DNA from 3 places in the Clostridium sp. 001 genome. Region 1 is predicted to be linked to each of the others. Evidence: riboswitches for the same ligand, from Rfam matches in the RefSeq annotation. Region 1 holds a riboswitch; each other region holds the start of a gene.
What was found. Region 1 has a riboswitch for glycine ahead of B5S50_RS04510 (ACT domain-containing protein). Riboswitches for the same ligand answer to the same signal wherever they lie in the genome.

Region 1 (6,445 bases):
ATACCCCAATCCCCGCATCTTCCAATACGCGTCTCACCCTATATCTTACATATATCATATCATCTAATATTATAACTTTGTTCATAATTATTCATCCTATAACATCAATATTTTAACCATCCCTTTTATTAAAATTAATTTTTTCCATATTCTATTTATCGTCCACTACTGCTATTATTTTATATGTATATTACACTAAAGGTTCATTTCTCATATCATTCCGCCATCTACGGTTATTATCTGTCCTGTTATGTATTCAGATGACTCACCTGCCAAAAAGCATACAGTTTTTGCTATGTCTTCACATTGTCCAAATTTGCCCATAGGTATATCTTCCATTAAGTTTTTCTTCTCATCCTCTTTTAACCAGGAGTTCATTTCCGTATCAATTACCCCTGGTGCAACTGCATTTACCCTTATATTCGAAGGTGCCATTTCCTTCGCAATAGATTTTGTAAAAAGATTTATTCCCCCTTTAGATGCAGAATAAATGGATTCACAAGCAGCACCTACATTTCCCCACATAGAAGAAATATTTATTATAGATCCTGCTTTTTTAGAAATCATATGTTTTAATACAGAGTGAGTACAATTAAGTACCCCCTTTAAATTCACATCTATAATAGAATTCCATTCATCTTCTCTCATATCTATAAAAAGTCCTATTTTAGAAATTCCTGCATTATTAACAAGTATATCTACTTTTCCCATTTTACTTAATGCATATTGCACCATTCTTTCAGCATTACTATATAAACTAACATCTCCTTGTACTACCATTCCTACGGAACCAACTTGTTTTACCATATCTAGAGTTTGATAAGCCCCTTTTTCATCTTTTTTATAATTTATTACTACATTTGCACCGCATTTTGCTAAATTTATAGCAATACTTCTTCCTATTCCTCTGGAAGCTCCTGTTACTATTGCTACTTTTCCGCCTAAATTTTCCATAATGATTTTATCCTTCCTACATTAACATAAAATTTACTTTTCAATTAATATTATACATTAAATTTACTTAAAATGTGAAGAAGCTCCTCAGACCCACTTGCATTTCTCATAGTATACAAAGATATGGCCCTATTTTCATTTGCTATTTCATCTATATTATCTGATATATCTACGGATGCTTTAGTTCCATCATTTGAAGAACCCACTATAATACACATTATTTTAGTTATTACTAAAAAAGACTCATCTACATTTTCCATAAGCCCACAAACCTTTTTTAATACAGATTCAAATCTCATTCCGTCTTTTTCATAATCTTTGCTTATGTCTACCATTTTTCTGTAATCCGACAAAATATTTTCCTCTAAAATTTTCAATACACTTTCAGCTGATTTTGAGAGTTTTTCTACCGATTTTAAAGCACTTTTTACATTTAATTGTATATTGCTTACCATATCAGAAGATTGCATAGCTAATTTTCTTACCTCTTCTGCCACCACCATAAATCCCCTGCCATATTCGCCAGCCCTTGCGGCTTCTATATTGGCATTTAATGCTAATATATTTGTTCTATCTGATATAGTTTTTATTTCCTCAGCCATTATAGAAATATTTTTTACTACTTTCACATTTTCCAGTGCATGTCTTAATTCATCACTATACTGTGTATAATAATTTTCAAAGTCATGCTTTGAGCTTTCCGTATCTTTTTTAATATTTAAAGCCCTTTCCCTTATGTTTTTTGCAAGAGCCAAGCCTTGATTTGCCTCTTTTGCTAAGTTTTTTATTTCATGCTTTACATTTGATATCTTTTGGTTCACTTCTTCTATAGAAGATAAGTTCTCCTGCATATTAGAACATATTTGTGAAGATTCATCTGAAACCAATTTTATTTCCGAATGCGATTTTTCAAACATTTTATTTACATTATCCGCAGCTTCCAAAGCTTCTCCGCTTTTTAGTTTTACTTGTTCTATAATATACTCTATTTCATTCATTGCATAGTTTAATGCTGAAGCCGTATCTCCAAATTCATCTCTTTTGTCAATTTGTATTCTGTAGTTTAAATTAAACTTTGATAATTCCAGAGCATACTTTCTTATTTTATGTAGTGGTTTTTTTATAGTTCCGGCTATAAATAACCCTATAAAGAATCCTATCAAAATAAATAGAACAGTTATCATAATTATTTTGTATTTTAACATATTTACTTCACTAAATATTTCACTCTTATCTATAGTAAGCCCTAACGACCAATTTAAGTCAGCTATTGGTGTATAGGCCATAAACATATCTTCATTATCTTTTTTATAGTATCCCGAACCACTTTTACCTATTATCATATTTTTTTCTAAAGTTGCCAGTTCATTTAAAGAATGATCTTTTTTTTCATCTTCTATAGTATTATCTTTATTTAACACCAGTTTCAAATCCTTATGTGCTACCTTAACCCCTTCCTTATTTATTATAAAGCAGTATCCACTTTTACCCAGCTTTTCATTTTGAACTAATTTATTTAAACTTTCCATACTTATATTTGAAAATAATACTCCTACAACTTTCTCATAAGAATCTTTTATTGGAACTGCCACCGCCATTATTTGCTGCCCATCCGTATTCATCACTGGATCTGAAATAGATATTTTTCCACTTAACGCATTTTTAAGGTAGTAATTCTTGGTATCCTCTAAATTAGCTTTAGTCTTTTCACCAGTTTGCATATAAATCATACTCTTTGAATCCATCACATTTAAGTTCACATATCCTAATTGTTTTGCTCTCATCTTAAGAAGAGGTATCTGTATTGAAGTATTCATGGATTTTATAATATCATTTGATGCTAACTCTTCAATTGCTTTAACATCCTGTTTTAAAGTTGCATCTATGAGTTTAGAAGATTCTATTGCTCTACTTTCAAGCGAAGATTTTATACTATCTTCCATAGCTCTATAAGCACTGTAATAAGATGTCATTCCTAATATACTGCATATCAATATTATAAGTATTCCAATCTCACAAACTATCTTCACTCCCACACTGTTTAAAAAAGATAGATTAAACTTTTTCTTCTTACCAAAAAATAACTCTGAGACGCTTAAAAATAATTTTTTTAACATAAAATTCCTCCAGTATATAAATTTACATTAATCATATTTTTTATTTTAATGTAGTATTTTTAAGCTGTTGTTAAATAGAACTTTTTTTAACGTAAATTTAACCTATGATAACCAACATGTATATTCCAATAAAATTTACAATAATATATTTGAATTGGCTTTTTTAATATGATATAATTGTGATAATTTAAAAGGGTCGGATGAAAATAGTGGGATTAAATTTTTAAACCGTTATTAGACGAACCTCTGGAGAGACTCTTATGAGCACCGAAGGGGAAAGCCAAAGTTGGGTGAAACTCTCAGGTACAAGGGACAGAGGATTTTATACAAAATGATAATTATTGACTCAATTAATAGTTATTGTTTAAAATCTTATTTTCCAGAGACTAATTTAATTTGGTCTTTTTTTTTATCCGATGACTACCTGCTCTAATACTTCCACTTCTCCAAGTAGAAGTAAAGAGCAGCTACGTCCCTGGATAGTGATTTCTAAGCATCATGTGGAGTTAAAACTCCACCTCATGCCAAGAACTCTGTTTATAATTGCTAATAATAGAATTAATCAATACAAACTATTTAAAGGAGATGGATTATAAAATGAAGTCATTTATAACTGTACTTGGAGAAGATAAAACTGGTATTATTTACAAGGTAACTTCTGTACTATTTGAAAATAACATAAATATTTTAGACATAAACCAAACTCTCATAGAAGGCTATTTTACAATGGTAATGCTAGTGGATTTATCAAAAATGAAAACAGATTTTGTAGAACTAAAGAATGATCTTGAAAATAAAGCTAAAGAAATAGGAGTTGTCATTAAGCTTCAACGAGAAGACATATTCACTTCTATGCACCAAATTTAAACTAAGGAGTTGAGTTAAATGATAAATACTAAAGACATTATGGAAACCATAAACATGATTGACAAAGAAAATCTAGACATAAGAACCATAACTATGGGTATCTCTCTTTTAGATTGTATAGATAGTGATGGAAAAAAAGCAAGAACTAAAATTTACGATAAAATAACTAAACATGCTGAAAACCTAGTAAAAACTGCCAAGGGGATTGAAACAGAATATGGTATACCCATAATACATAAAAGAGTATCCGTTACACCTATTTCACTCATAGCCCAGGCAAGCTCTGATAAAAGTTATGTAGAATATGCCAAAATTTTAGATAAAGCTACCCAAACTTTAGGTATTGACTTTATTGGAGGTTTTTCAGCACTTGTACATAAAGGTTATACTAAAGGTGACAAAATACTTATAGAGTCCATTCCAGAATCTCTAGCTGTTACTGAAAAAGTCTGCTCTTCTGTAAATGTAGGAACTACAAAAGCAGGAATAAACATGGATGCAGTAAAAGATATGGGAAGAATAGTAAAGGAAACTGCCTATCTCACTAGAGAAAATGAGAGTATAGGTTGTGCAAAGTTAGTAATATTTTCAAACGCGGTAGAAGATAATCCTTTCATGGCAGGAGCATTTCATGGAGTTGGAGAAGCTGATTCCATAATAAACGTAGGTGTTAGTGGTCCTGGCGTTGTAAAATGTGCTCTAGAAGAAGTTAAGGGACAAAATTTCAATGTAGTTGCAGAAACAATAAAAAAGACAGCTTTTAAAATAACAAGAATGGGTCAATTAGTTGCTGGAGAGGCTTCAAAAAGATTAAATGTTCCTTTTGGTATAGTAGATTTATCCCTTGCACCTACACCTGCTGTAGGAGACAGTGTTGCAAGAGTTCTTGAAGAAATGGGCCTTGAAAGCTGTGGATGCCCAGGTACTACTGCTGCTCTAGCATTATTAAATGATGCAGTTAAAAAAGGAGGCATAATGGCAGCATCTCAAGTTGGAGGATTGAGTGGTGCATTTATACCTGTAAGTGAGGATGAAGGTATGATAAGTGCAGTAAACTCAGGGTCCCTTAACCTTGAAAAATTGGAAGCAATGACTTGTGTATGTTCTGTAGGTCTTGACATGATAGGTATACCTGGTGATACTCCTGAATCCACTATATCTGCCATAATAGCAGATGAATCTGCTATTGGAATGATTAATAATAAAACAACTGCCGTAAGGGTAATTCCTGTCTATGGCAAAAATGTTGGAGATGAAGCAAATTTTGGAGGACTTCTTGGAAAAGCACCTATAATGCCTGTAAGTAAATTTTCAAGTGAAAGTTTCATAGCTAGAGGTGGAAGAATTCCTGCTCCAATTCATAGCTTTAAGAATTAGATTTTACACTTAGAAACCCCATATATTCTTCATGTTGAATATAAGTTTAAATATAGGTATAAATAAAATTTAATTTTATTGTAAACATGTTTAGAAATACAATAATATTACGATAACATATACATAGTTACTATATATTGCTATTCTAATGATTTATATGAGGTGAGATAGTATGTTGTCAAAAAAGAAATTAGTTCGAATAAGCGAATTAGAACCAGGAATGATATCAGCAAGTGATATAACCTTTGAAAATAAAATGCTGTTAGCTAAAGATATTGCCATTACGGAATCGGCTATAGAAAAGCTAAAACAAAATATTATTGTAGATGAAGTAGAAATTTACGTAGAAGATACTTCCGAAGATCCTTTAACCGCTAAAATCGAAACTGTAGAAGAACTTGAGAATACTTTTAATGAATTTTCTTACAATTTGGAAAATATATTTGATACTATATCTAATTTAAAAGCTCCTGAAATAAAGGAAGTAAGAACTTTTTCAGAAAAAATACAGGAAGAGTTTAATTCTACAGGACTAGTTATTAAAAATATAGTATTCCATGGAAGTGGCAATGATACCATTTACAGACACAGCGTAAACGTAGCAGCCGTAAGTTTTATACTTGGAAAATGGTTGGGGTTTAGCAAAAGGGATATAAACTTATTAACTTACTCAGCAGTATTACATGATTTTGGAAAAATCAAGATAAGTAAGGATATTATAAATAAGGAGGGAAATCTCACCCCAGAAGAGTGCAAAATTTTCAAAACTCACCCTGCCATAGGTTATAATTTTGTAAAAGAAATTCCTTATTTAGATTCTTCCGTAAGTTATGGTGTATTAATGCATCATGAGAGAATGGATGGATCTGGGTATCCATTAGGTATTAAAGAAGATAAAATTCATAAATTTGCTAGAGTAATAGCTATTGCAGATTTGTTTGATGATTTGAGTTCCAACAGATATTGTAAAGAACTAAGCGGCCCTTTTGAAGCTTTAGAAATTATTCAACAGCAAAGCCTTGGAAAACTGGATTGCCAATATTGTACTATGTTTTTAAATCACATAGTAAACTACTATATGGGTGAAAATGTACTTTTAAATAATGAACAATGTTGTAAAGTTATCCAAG
Region 2 (6,445 bases), 2.3 Mb from region 1:
ATGTCCCATAATCCTGTTTCTTTTAATCTAGATTTAATTTTTGCAGGCACCTTGCTGGAATCTTTCATTTGTGCTAGTGTTGGAATAATGATATTTTTTTCTTTGGCACTGGCTGCTGTTTTTTTCAATTGTTCTTCATTGATTGTTAAATCGATCAATTTATGCATCCTTTTTACCTCCTATTTATACAAGTTAAAATTAGACTAACTAGTTAGTCAACATATTCTATTCTTTAGTATATAATATTTTTTAGTATATGTCAAAAATAACCATAGAGATTGATTAATGAAATTTACTTTTATAAAATTTAATAGTGTAATCGATAAATCTCTTAGAGGCATTAGAAAGATATTGATTTTTGTTATAGGCAATAGAAACTCCTCGTTTTAGCATAGGACAATTTAGTTTGTAAAAGCGAAAATTTTGCGCATTTGGCGAATATTTAACCAGCGTATCTGAAATAAAAACAGCTCCAAGACCTTTTGAAGCAAATTCAAATGAAGTCATCTGTTGATTAAATGACATTTTTACAAAAGGTGTAATTTGATAATAATTAAAAATTGCTTTAGTTCTTCTAAAAATTTCATTGCTTGGTTCTAATAAAAGAAATGGAAGATCTTTTAGCTCATATAAGTCAACTGCAGATTGACTAGCAGAAAGATGCTGATTGTTTTTTTATTTGAGCAGAGATCATGCTGCATTTAGAAATTTTTTTACCTATTTCAAATAAAGATTGGCCAAGGTTATGTTCCAATTTGCGGATTGCAATACTTAAGGCAGGCTGTGTTATATATAAATTCTCTGCTGCCTTGGAGAAACTTCCGGATTTATATATATCGTAAACATAATTCATATTTTCAAACAAACTTTTCACCTCAGTATAAATTGAATTTATATGATAAGTAAAATATATAAATTTGATTATATATTAAAAAGTTGGTAATATCAATATTGTATGAATTTATGGGGAGGTTAGAAATGATTACATATATTATAGTATGCCCACTAGTTTTTATTGCGGGTTTTGTAGATGCAATTGCAGGCGGAGGAGGACTTATATCACTTCCGGCATATATGATTTCAGGTATTCCGGTTCATTTTGCTATTGGTACAAATAAAATGAGTTCTTGTATGGGGACAATTATAGCTACATGTCGCTATGCTAAAAATGGATATATAAAGCTGAAACTAGGAATTTGCAGTGCAGTCTGTGCTTTGATTGGGTCGCCACTTGGAGCTCTTATTTCCTTAAGAATAGAAGACTTCTATTTTAAAATTTTAATGTTGTTCATTTTGCCTATAACAGCATTTTATGTTTTACATAAGCATAATCTTGAAGATAATAAACAGGAAACATCAATTAGTTATAAAACTTACATAACATGTATGCTAATTGCATTTTTTTTAGGAGTCTATGATGGGTTTTATGGCCCAGGAACAGGAACATTTTTATTGTTATTATTGACGAGCATTGCAAATTTGAGTATGAATACTTCTGCAGGAATTACAAAGGCTATAAATTTATCATCAAATGTAGCTAGTTTAGTAACATTCATTATAAATGCAAAGGTATTTTTAGTTTTGGGTTTAGTCGCAGGCTTATTTAGTATTGCTGGAAATTACATTGGCTCTGGTTATTTTACAAAAAGCGGATCAAAAGTAGTACGTCCTGTAATTATAATTGTACTTACGATTTTTTTCATTAAAATATTAGTTGAGATATTATCCAAGCAATTATAATTCCAATTGAAAGTGCCGATAACACTAATCAATCCTAGAATGTTTATTTTGTTTTAGGAATATTGGATTCTAATTAACTCAACTTTCGCACATATAAACTTTTTTAATTAATAGTTAAGAATGAAGAATTAATAGTTAATGTGAATTTTTTTCCGTTACACTACAAAAAATCTTTGATTAAGCTTTTCACCACTCGTTTCTCTAAAACGAAACATTGCTGATTTATATAAATTAAAAGATTTTTTGCGACAGCTAAAAATCATCCTTTACTATTAATTTTTCATTATTAATTCTTAACTTGCGAAGCTTTGCTTCGCAAAGTTTTAAAACTGCGAAAGTTGAGTAATTAATATATTAGTAGGAAAAAGGTGCTAGTCTTTGCCAGATGGATTACTTTTTTCTTTGCTATTAATTTTTATGTGAATACCAAGAAATTTAAGGAGTGTGAAATATATGGACGAATTAGAAAAAAGAAAAATAGAATTACGAAATCATAAAGGAAAGATGGTTAGACACTTTAAAAATAAAAATTACTTAATATTAGATTTTGCAACACATACTGAGACAGAAGAAGAATTAGTTATATATAAAGCTCTTTACGGTAACTGCGGTGTATTCGCAAGACCAATAGACATGTTTGTTAGTGAAGTAGATCATGAAAAGTATCCTGAAGTAAGCCAAAAGTGGAGATTTGAATTAATTAAATAGAAAAGCATTTTCATTTCTCTAATTTTATTTAGTTTTAACTTAATATGGTCACTTTAGTATAAATACTTTTAGAAATTATGACTAAATATAATTTTTATTTATTAAAAGTGAAGAAGTTGTTGCAATTTTATTAAATATGTATTAGTATATAATAAAATTAATAATTCAGATGAAGATAGTGGGAGAGTTATGGCTTTTGCCATTCACCGAAGAAGTAAATCTTTCAGGTACCTATTTAATTATAGAGATGACCGCTATTGGATGAATCCTTGGAGAGACTCTTATTGAGCACCGAAGGAGAAAGTCGCAGGGCGAAACTCTCAGGTAAAAGGACAGGGGAAAGGTAACATATCTTATAAAAAGTAATACATAATCAATTACTTCATTTGGATCTTATCTATTCCCATTTGTATCTCCAATCATAAAATATTTATATAGGAAAAGGCATTTTTAGTACATGCTTTTTAACTAAGATGGAGGGATAAAATGGATCAATTAACATCAGAAAATCAAAATTTATCGAGAGGACTAAAAAATCGTCATGTCCAATTACTTGCAATTGGAGGTGCAATTGGTACTGGATTATTTCTTGGTTCAGGCAGGTCTATTCACTTGGCTGGTCCATCTATTTTATTTGCATATACTATAACAGGAATTATTTTATTTTTTGTAATGCGTGCCCTTGGCGAATTATTGCTTTCTAATTTAAACTACCATTCTTTTGTAGAGTTTGTGTACGATTATTTAGGAGAAGGAGCAGCATTTATTACTGGATGGACATACTGGTTCTGCTGGATTTCACTTGCTATGGCCGATGTAGCTGCCACTGGACTATATGTACAATACTGGATTCCCAATATACCTCGATGGGTGCCAAGCCTTATAGTTCTTGTAATTTTACTAATTATGAACCTTACTGCGGTGAAATTGTTTGGTGAAATGGAATTCTGGTTTGCATTAATTAAAGTTGTTGCAATTTTAGCACTTATTATAGTTGGTACATTTATGATTATTAAAGGATTTTCTACAAGTGCTGGTGCATCTAGCTTTTCAAACCTTTGGAGACATGGCGGTTGGTTACCAAATGGGGTAAATGGTTTTATACTTTCATTTCAAATGGTTGTGTTTGCTTTCACTGGAATCGAATTGGTTGGTTTAACAGCTGGTGAAACTGAAAATCCAGAGCATGTTATTCCAAGGGCTATTAATAACATTCCAATTAGAATTATTATTTTCTATGTAGGAGCACTTGCTGTTATTATGGGCATATATCCATGGAACTCAATTAATCCGGCTAAAAGCCCATTTGTACAGGTATTTGCCTCAGTTGGAATTGCAGCAGCGGCAAGCATTGTAAATTTTGTTGTACTAACATCAGCTGCATCTGCTTGTAACAGTGGTATTTTCAGTACAAGCCGTATGGTTTACTCTCTTGCTCAAGAAAAAAATGCACCTGATTCAATGAAAAAATTAACTTCTAACCATATACCTTGCAATGCTGCAATATTTTCTGCAGCCGTTATATTAATTGCAGTTATTTTAAACTATATCATGCCAGGTGAAGTATTTGTACTAATTACAAGTATATCAACATTTTGCTATATATATGTTTGGGCAATTATAGTTATCTGCCACATGAAATATCGTAAAACTAAACCTGAACTTGCTGCCAAGAATAAATTTAGAATGCCACTTTATCCAATCATGAACTATATAATTCTAGCATTCTTTGCTTTTGTTATAGTTACATTGGCACTTAATAATGAAACTCGTGTAGCTCTATTTGTAACACCTGTATGGTTTATAATGCTTGGGGTGATTTACAAGATATTTAAATCAAAAAAGGAAACTGGAGAAGACAGCAAAAGAAATTTAGCATAGGTTAACATTAAAGAAATTTATTCCTAAATGTTATGAATTTAAATTTTGCAGATTTGTAAATTTGATCAACCTTCTAAATGGTTTAAGCAAATGTGTTTAATTGTAGTGACAGATTCTAAGAGTAGAAAGTAGGAATTTGCTATGCTATAATGACATAGAGGTGAATGTAATATGGATGATGAGGTGAAAGTCCCAAACCATATATATCAAATGTCTACAATAAATGCACTTGTTTCGGGACTATATGATGGCTGTGTTTCATTATCTAAACTTCTAAAAAAAGGAAATTTTGGTATAGGTACTTTTAAAGGTCTAGATGGTGAACTAACTCTCTTAAATGGAACTTTTTATAGGACTAAACCTGATGGCAGTGTATACGTATGTTCCAAAAACGTATCCGTTCCTTTTGCTGTAGTCACTGAAATGGAGAATTATAACACTTATAATATTCAAAATTGTACTTCTTATGAAGATATAAGAAAAGAATTGGACAGCTTTATAGAAAGTAAAAATATATTTTATGCTTTCTATATGGAAGGTAAATTTAATTATGTAAAAACACGTACTGTTGTAAAACAGAATATGCCTTATAAGCCTATGGCTGAAGCTGTTAAAAATCAACCTATGTTTGAATATAATGATGTTGATGGATATGTGGTTGGATTTAGATGTCCCGATTATGTTGAAGGTCTTAATGTCCCTGGATACCACTTCCATTTTATAAATAAAGATAAGAAATTTGGTGGACATGTAAGCGAATTTTCTATTGAAAGTGTAAAGGCTTATGTACAGAATTGCTCTTGCTTTAGAATGGAACTTCCTAAAAATGAAAATTTTTACAATATGGAAGTGAAAGATAGAAACGATGAGATAACAAGTGTTGAAAAATAAAGTATTGATAGAAAAAACACTAGACAGTGTTAATAACAATGTCTAGTGTTTTTCTCTTGTTCAATTTTTTCATTGAGTTCATTTAGGTAAGTCCACCTGTCCATCTTTTCTTCTAATTCTTTTTCCAGTGAATTCTTTTCAGATAAGAGATCTTCAAGAAGTGCATAATCAGATGAAGCAGCTTCCATTTCTATTTTCTTTTCAGATATAGATTTTTCTAGATTTTCAATTACCTCATCTATTTTGTCAAACTCCATTTGTTCTGCATAGGTAAATTTTAAAGGCTTTTCTTTTTGCAACCTATAATTGTTTTTAGCTGTATTGTTCTTAGTGGTTATTTTTTCTTGTGGTATTTTTGCAGTTTCGTGAAAATGGGAGTAGTTTCCTGTATATTGAGCGATTTTACCATTTCCTTCAAAAGAAAATATTTTATCAACTGTTTTGTCAAGGAAGTATCTGTCATGGGATACAGCTATAACAGTTCCTTCAAAATCATTAATATAATCCTCTAGGATTGTAAGTGTTTCTATATCCAGATCATTTGTTGGTTCGTCCAGCAAAAGTACATTAGGATAATTCATCAGTATTTTTAGAAGGTATAATCTTCTTCGTTCCCCTCCTGAAAGTTTTCCAAGGGGAGTCCATTGAACTGAAGGTTCAAATAGAAAATTTTCAAGTACAGCAGAAGCACTTATTTTTTCACCCGATGAAGTTGAGGCATATTCTGATGTCCCACGTATGTATTCAATTACCCTTTCGTTCATATCCATATCAGAAATTCCCTGAGAATAGTATCCTATTTTTACTGTTTCACCTATATCTATAGTACCGCTGTCCGGCAGAATTTTTTGAGTTAAAATATTCATAAGAGTGGATTTACCACTTCCATTAGGTCCAATAATACCTATTCTATCATTATTTAGTACGTTATAAGTGAAATTTTTAATTAATGTTTTTTCACCAAAACTTTTGCTTATGTTATCCAGGTTTATGACTTTTTTACCGATTCTTGTACTCTGAAGGCTAATATTAAGTTTTGATTTATTTAAAGATGTACCTTCTGTAGTTAATTGTTCAAATCTTTCTATTCGGGCTTTTTGTTTTGTACTTCTTGCTTTTGCACCCCTTCTTATCCAGGAAAGTTCTTTCCTTATAAGATTTTGCCTTTTTCTTTCATTGGCATTTTCAGTTTCAAGTCTTTCAGCTTTTTCTTCAAGAAAATTAC
Region 3 (6,445 bases), 520 kb from region 1:
GGAATAAAGATAGTTCCAACTGAGGTATCTTTTGATGAAAATACCGGAAAAAAGAAAGTAATGCTAAAGGATGAGGAAGCAAAGCTTTTTAATGCAGATTCTATAATAATTGCTGTAGGCCAGGGACCTAAGGCAAATATAGTAAACAATTCTGAAGGAATAGAAGTGAATTCCAGAGGACTTATACAGACAGATGATTCAGGAAGAACTACAAGGTCTGGAGTTTTTGCATCAGGTGATGTGGTGACAGGTGCCAAAACTGTTGTTGAAGCAGTAGAGGTTTCAAAACACCTTGTAAATGCTATGGAAGAATATATAAAGAGTATGGATAAGAAATATGAAGATTCAGATAAAAATTAAAAAATATTTTATAATCCAGATATAACTGTGTATTTTCTTGATAGACAGCCTAACCAATGGATTTAATATTTAAAACATCATTGAAAAGCTGCATTAGATGGAGGATTAACTTCAAGCTAATGTAGCTTTTTATTTAAAATACAACAAATTGTTATTTGGCACCTGACTCAATATTACTAGCTGTAGATTTTGACATAACCCCTGTCCCTCCTAAAATAAACCCCTTAGTCTTCTTATTTTGGCTTATGTGGCTATAAGGGATGACTGCGGAGTTATTAGTATTGGATAGCCCTTATATGCTGCAATTGAGGATATAGACAGAGCATCTGGGAAATTCTTTTCGGATGCTATTATAACTGGAGTACCTTAAGGTGCTTGGACGGCAGTGGATATCTGGCTTGCTGTTCCCTCTCTAGTCTGTCCCCAATATCTAGCAATGTTGTTTGTATTGAATCCTTGCAAATAAACCAGTCTTTAAGGGTGTGTGAAACTGCCACATTGCCATCTAAAATGTAGATATGTCCATCTTTGTCTAAATTGGATGCTATATAGTTTAAGGTATCTGATCTGTCATCCAGATTATCAACTAAAAGAATCTGGTAGTTTAACTTTTGTGCCAAGGTGGAACCTGCAAGAGCATCTGCAAATCCTTCACCAGAGGATATGATTACATTCTTCATAGTTGCACCATTATTATACTGCTTGGCATGATAAATTTTACCGTTCAAGTTTAGCTTAGCTGGGTGGAGTCTAGGATTTCCTCCTATATTTTGAAACAAATCTGGGTTACTTTCTGGAGTAACTGTCACAGTATGCCTACCGTTCACTAAATTGTCATAGGACATATTAGCGAGCAAATAGTTTTGTTCAATCATCGTTGAACATACAAATCCTGTTGGTGTTAATAGTGTGCCTTTATAATCATAAATTTGATTTAGTTCTGCTGTCTTTACAGTATTATAAGAAGTATGTGTACCAAAAGCTGGTGCAACCAATAAACCACAAACTATGCCAAAAGCTAGTAAATTTTTTATAATTATATATCAAAAAGGATTTTTTACATATATTTTCATAATAATAAAGTATTTTAATATAATGTAAATAAAAAGAGGAATTTTTAAGTTTTTGTAGAATGCTTAAAAATGAATTTTTTATTAAATATATCAGCTCTAGTTTTTTATAATGAAGGAAGGTAATTAATGTGATAGATGGAATTAAACATTTATCTACTAAAACAATTTTAATTATAATTTTAGTTGTAATTGTTGCAGGGTGTTCTGGATTTTATTATTTCAACAAGGTTAAGCCATATAATGATCTTTTGACGGCTGCAAATAAAGCTGTAACTACAGAAGATTACGATAATGCAATAAAGTTTTATACAGAAGCAGAGACTTATAAGAAAACTTCTGATGTTGATAAAAAGATACAACTTATGAGCGTTTTAAAGAAGTCAAAAGAAAATTATGAAGGTGCTGTGCAAAAAATGAAGAGCAAGGATTACCTAAGTGCAATTAATATTTTCAAGAAGGTAGATAAACAAGACCCTAAAAGATATAGTGATTCTCAAAATAAAATCAATGAGTGTAAAAAACTATATGTATCTGATAATTTAGCTAAGGCCAAAGATGATATAAAAAATAATAAGTTTGATGAAGCAAGTATTTGTTTAAATAACATATTTAAGCTTGATGCTAATAATTCTGATGCGAAAAAACTTGAGGGTGATATTGCGGATGGTCAAAAAAAGAAAGATCAAACTGAAGCAGCTGAAGCTTCTACAGGAGTTCCTTCAGCAAGTGGATCAGTAACCTTTGATCAGGCATTGTCTATGGTCTTGAAAGCTGAATTTCCTGATGGCAAATACGCAGTAATTAAGAATGATGATGGAACGAATTTGTATGCAAGTCTTGATTCTACTGCAGTAATTAAAAATGAGGTTAAGTGTATGGCAGATTATCGCGGTAAAACAATTTCTTATGATAGTAAAGAATCTAAACCTATAGAAGCATATTTTAATAGTAATTCATCTACTACAAAGAATGGCTATGAATTTTATCTTACTTTAGGAGGTCATACGAGAGATGGATATTATGTTGAGGCTTCTACAGGCAAACTATATAAACATGATATGGGAAATGTACACAGTATCAACTAGAACTTTTAGATATAGGTGAGTATAATTTAACTACCACCTGATTAAATCAGGTGGGGAAAAGTCAGTTAGTAATAGTGTTATTAAAGATATAGAAAACAAGTTTAACAAATAGACAGACGTTAATACAGATAAAGTTAGTTTATTTGTTGCATTTGCTAGGTCAGCTTTACATTGTAAATTGATCAACTTTGTTATTTAAATAACAAAAGATATTTTTATTGAAATTCCATATTCTAAGGTGTATATTAATAATGTAGTAAAAAGTATATAAATTGGATGAATATAGTGCGAGATAACATCTAGTTGTTAACCGAAGAAGCAATGATATACCGCCACGGCTATATCAAAAACTCTCAGGTAGAAGGAGCGCTGTAGGACAAAACTCTGAAAAATCTGCTATAAAAGCAGTACCAAAGGTGAAAGATATTTAATATCGAAACTCTCAGGTAAAAAAACAGAGGATATGTGGACTATTAGGTAAATAGTCTCCATATCCTTTTTTAATGCATAAAAATATGAAGGAGGTCTTATGTTATGGAAGAATTAAAGAAAACTCCGCTGTTTGATTCTTATGAGAAATACGGTGCAAAAATAATAGATTTTGCAGGATGGGATATGCCAGTACAATTTGAAGGCATAACAGCTGAGCACCAAGCAGTACGTAAAAAAGCAGGATTGTTTGATGTCTCACATATGGGAGAAGCAGATATAACAGGAAAAGATGCACTAGAATTTGTTCAAAATTTAATAACAAATGATGCATCTAAGATTAAAGAAAACCAAATATTATATACACCTATGTGCTATCCAGAAGGTGGAATAGTGGATGATATACTTGTTTATAAATTTACAAATGAGCACTTTTTTCTCGTAATAAATGCTGCAAATACGGATAAAGATATTGATTGGATGATGAAAAATAAGGGAAATTTTCAGGTAGATATAAAAAATATATCTCCTTCAATTATACAGCTTGCAATTCAGGGGCCAAATGCGCAAAAAGTACTTCAAAAATTAACGGATACAGACTTAGATAACATCAAGTTCTATTTCTTCAAAAAAGATGTACTAGTTGCAGGAAAAAAATGCTTGGTTTCAAGAACAGGATATACAGGAGAAGATGGATTTGAAATTTATTCAGGAACTGAAAATGCAGAGTATCTGTGGGATAAAATACTTGAAACAGGTAAGGAAGATGGCATAAAACCAGTAGGACTTGGTGCAAGGGACACTTTGAGATTTGAAGTTAGCTTGCCCCTTTATGGAAATGAATTGTCTAAATCAATTACACCTCTTGAAGCAGGTATAGGAATTTTTGTCAAATTAGATAAAGACAATTTCATAGGTAAGGATGCTCTTGTAAAGCAGAAAAAAGAAGGACTAAAGAGAAAAATAGTGGGTTTTGAAATGAAGGAAAGAGGAATTTCAAGGCACGGATATGAAGTTTTTGCAGAGGATAAGAAAATAGGAGAAGTAACCACTGGATATCGCTCGCCTTCTTTAAATAAAAATATAGGTTTTGCTTTAATTGATTCTAAATATGCATCCATTGGAACTTCTATTTCTATAAAGGTGAGAAATAAGCTTTTGAAAGCCGAAGTGGTTAGTAAAAAATTTTATAATAAAAATTATAACAAATAGTGAGGGGGATTTATAAATGAAAACTTTAAAGGAATTATTGTATTCAGAAGATCATGAATGGATAAAAGTTGATGGAGACAAAGCCTATATAGGTATTACGGATTTTGCACAGGATTCTTTAGGAGAAATTGTTTTTGTGGAACTTCCTGAAGTGGATTCAGAATTCTCAAAAGGTGATGTATTTGGAACAGTTGAATCTGTAAAAGCAGCCTCAGATTTGTGTATACCAGTTTCAGGTAAGGTGTTAGAGGTAAATGAGGAACTTGTAGATAGGCCTGAAGGTCTAAATGAAGATCCTTACAAAAATTGGATAATTTCAATTGAAGTATCAGATGAAGCTGAATTGAAAGACTTACTTGATGCAGCAAACTATGAAAAAATATGTGATAAGGAGTGATTTATATGCATCCTTATTTACCGCTTACAGAAGAAGACAAGAAAATTATGCTGGAGAAAATAGGAGTAAGCAGCATAGATGATCTGTTTTCCGATATACCAGAAAGCGTTCGTTTAAATAGAAAATTGAATATAAATGATGGAATGTCTGAGCTTGAAGTGGAGTCTTACATTAAGGACATTGCAAAATCAAATAAAAGCTGTGATGATCTAACATGCTTTTTAGGTGCAGGAGTTTATGACCACTATATACCTTCTGTGATAAAACACATAACGTCAAGGTCTGAGTTTTATACCGCCTATACTCCTTATCAAGCTGAAATAAGCCAGGGTACACTTCAGACTATATTTGAGTACCAGACGGTTATGGCTAATTTAACAGGTATGGAAGTTTCAAATGCTTCAATGTATGATGGAGCTACAGCTTGTGTAGAAGCAGCACAAATGGCTGCAAATGTAACAAGACGTAAAAATATAGTTGTTTCAAAAACTTTAAATCCTGAAGTTAGAAAGGTACTTAAAACCTATTTGAGATTTAAAGATTTAAATCTAATAGAAATAGATGAAGCAGGTGGAGTTACTGATATAGACAAACTTAAAGGTGAGATTAATAAGGATACAGCAGCAGTTATAGTTCAAACACCAAATTTTTTAGGACTAATAGAAGAGCTGCAGGATGTGGAAAAGTATGTTCACGATAATAAATCCCTTTTAATAGTATTTTGTGATCCTATTTCTCTTGGAATACTAAAGAGTCCTGGAGAGTATGGAGCAGATGTAGTTGTAGGTGAGGGACAATCTCTTGGAAACAGCATGAATTATGGAGGTCCTTATCTTGGATTTTTAACTACTACTAAAAAATATATGAGAAAGATTCCAGGAAGAATTGTAGGTGAAACTACGGATTCAGAAGGTAAGAGAGGCTATGTGCTAACACTTCAGGCAAGAGAACAGCATATAAGACGTGAAAAGGCTTCTTCAAATATATGCTCTAATGAAGCATTAAATGCACTGACAGCACTTATATATTTAACTACCCTAGGTAAAAAGGGAATTAGAGAAGTAGCTTACCAGAATGTTCAAAAATCTCATTATGCATTTAAAAAACTTACTGAAAATGGAAAATACAAAGCTGTATTTGACAAGCCATTTTTTAATGAATTTGTAGTTACTTCCAAAAATTCAGTACAAGATGTAAATAAAACACTACTTGAAAATAAAATATTAGGTGGATATGATCTGGAGAAAAAATATCCTTCTTATAAAAATTCCATGCTTTTATGTGTCACTGAAAAGAGGACAAAGCATGAAATTGATAAATTAACTTCTGTATTGGAGGGAATTGAGTAATGAAAGAGTATAACAAACTTATTTTTGAACTTTCCAAAGAAGGCAGAAAGGCATACTCCCTTCCTAAATGTGATGTACCAGAAGAAGGCATTGAAAAATTGCTGCCTGAAGAATTTATAGGCAAAGAGGAGCCTGAGCTTCCAGAAGTAAGTGAAGTAGATGTAATAAGACATTTTACACTGCTTTCCAATAAAAACTTTGGTGTGGATACGGGATTTTATCCTCTTGGTTCCTGTACTATGAAGTATAATCCTAAAATAAATGAAGATATGGCAGATTTTAAGGAGTTTACGCAGCTTCACCCTTATCAGCCAGAAGAGACTACCCAGGGAGCTTTAAGACTTATGTATGAATTAAGTCAAAAACTTGCTGAAATAACAGGCTTTGAAACTGTATCCCTCCAGCCGGCAGCAGGAGCTCATGGAGAACTTTCAGGACTTATGATTATAAAAGCTTACCATGAAAAAAGGGGAGATTTTAAGAGAAAAAAGATTATAGTTCCTGATTCAGCTCATGGTACAAACCCAGCTTCAGCTTCCT

Region 2: linked by a shared signal. The riboswitch ahead of B5S50_RS15705 (amino acid permease) and the one ahead of B5S50_RS04510 (ACT domain-containing protein) in region 1 are both predicted to bind glycine.
Region 3: linked by a shared signal. The riboswitch ahead of gcvT (glycine cleavage system aminomethyltransferase GcvT) and the one ahead of B5S50_RS04510 (ACT domain-containing protein) in region 1 are both predicted to bind glycine.

The regions. Positions count from the first base shown of each region.
Region 1 is NZ_CP020473.1:1,006,290-1,012,734, forward strand. It holds gene B5S50_RS04495 (response regulator transcription factor) at 1-85, opposite strand, end outside; gene B5S50_RS04500 (SDR family oxidoreductase) at 211-954, opposite strand; gene B5S50_RS04505 (methyl-accepting chemotaxis protein) at 1,005-3,071, opposite strand; glycine riboswitch at 3,308-3,397, shown strand; gene B5S50_RS04510 (ACT domain-containing protein) at 3,669-3,938, shown strand; gene B5S50_RS04515 (PFL family protein) at 3,957-5,315, shown strand; gene B5S50_RS04520 (HD-GYP domain-containing protein) at 5,488-6,445, shown strand, end outside.
Region 2 is NZ_CP020473.1:3,360,685-3,367,129, forward strand. It holds gene B5S50_RS15685 (pyridoxal-phosphate dependent enzyme) at 1-167, opposite strand, end outside; partial or broken gene B5S50_RS21660 (LysR family transcriptional regulator substrate-binding protein) at 283-606, opposite strand; gene B5S50_RS21665 (LysR family transcriptional regulator) at 650-853, opposite strand; gene B5S50_RS15695 (TSUP family transporter) at 979-1,740, shown strand; gene B5S50_RS15700 (DUF1653 domain-containing protein) at 2,194-2,448, shown strand; glycine riboswitch at 2,708-2,794, shown strand; gene B5S50_RS15705 (amino acid permease) at 2,935-4,329, shown strand; gene budA (acetolactate decarboxylase) at 4,501-5,220, shown strand; gene B5S50_RS15715 (ABC-F family ATP-binding cassette domain-containing protein) at 5,250-6,445, opposite strand, start outside.
Region 3 is NZ_CP020473.1:489,973-496,417, reverse strand. It holds gene B5S50_RS02135 (NAD(P)-dependent oxidoreductase) at 1-360, shown strand, start outside; gene B5S50_RS21900 (hypothetical protein) at 604-675, opposite strand; gene B5S50_RS02125 (cell wall-binding repeat-containing protein) at 711-1,355, opposite strand; gene B5S50_RS02120 (lipopolysaccharide assembly protein LapB) at 1,562-2,518, shown strand; glycine riboswitch at 2,893-2,986, shown strand; gene gcvT (glycine cleavage system aminomethyltransferase GcvT) at 3,053-4,159, shown strand; gene gcvH (glycine cleavage system protein GcvH) at 4,176-4,556, shown strand; gene gcvPA (aminomethyl-transferring glycine dehydrogenase subunit GcvPA) at 4,562-5,905, shown strand; gene gcvPB (aminomethyl-transferring glycine dehydrogenase subunit GcvPB) at 5,905-6,445, shown strand, end outside.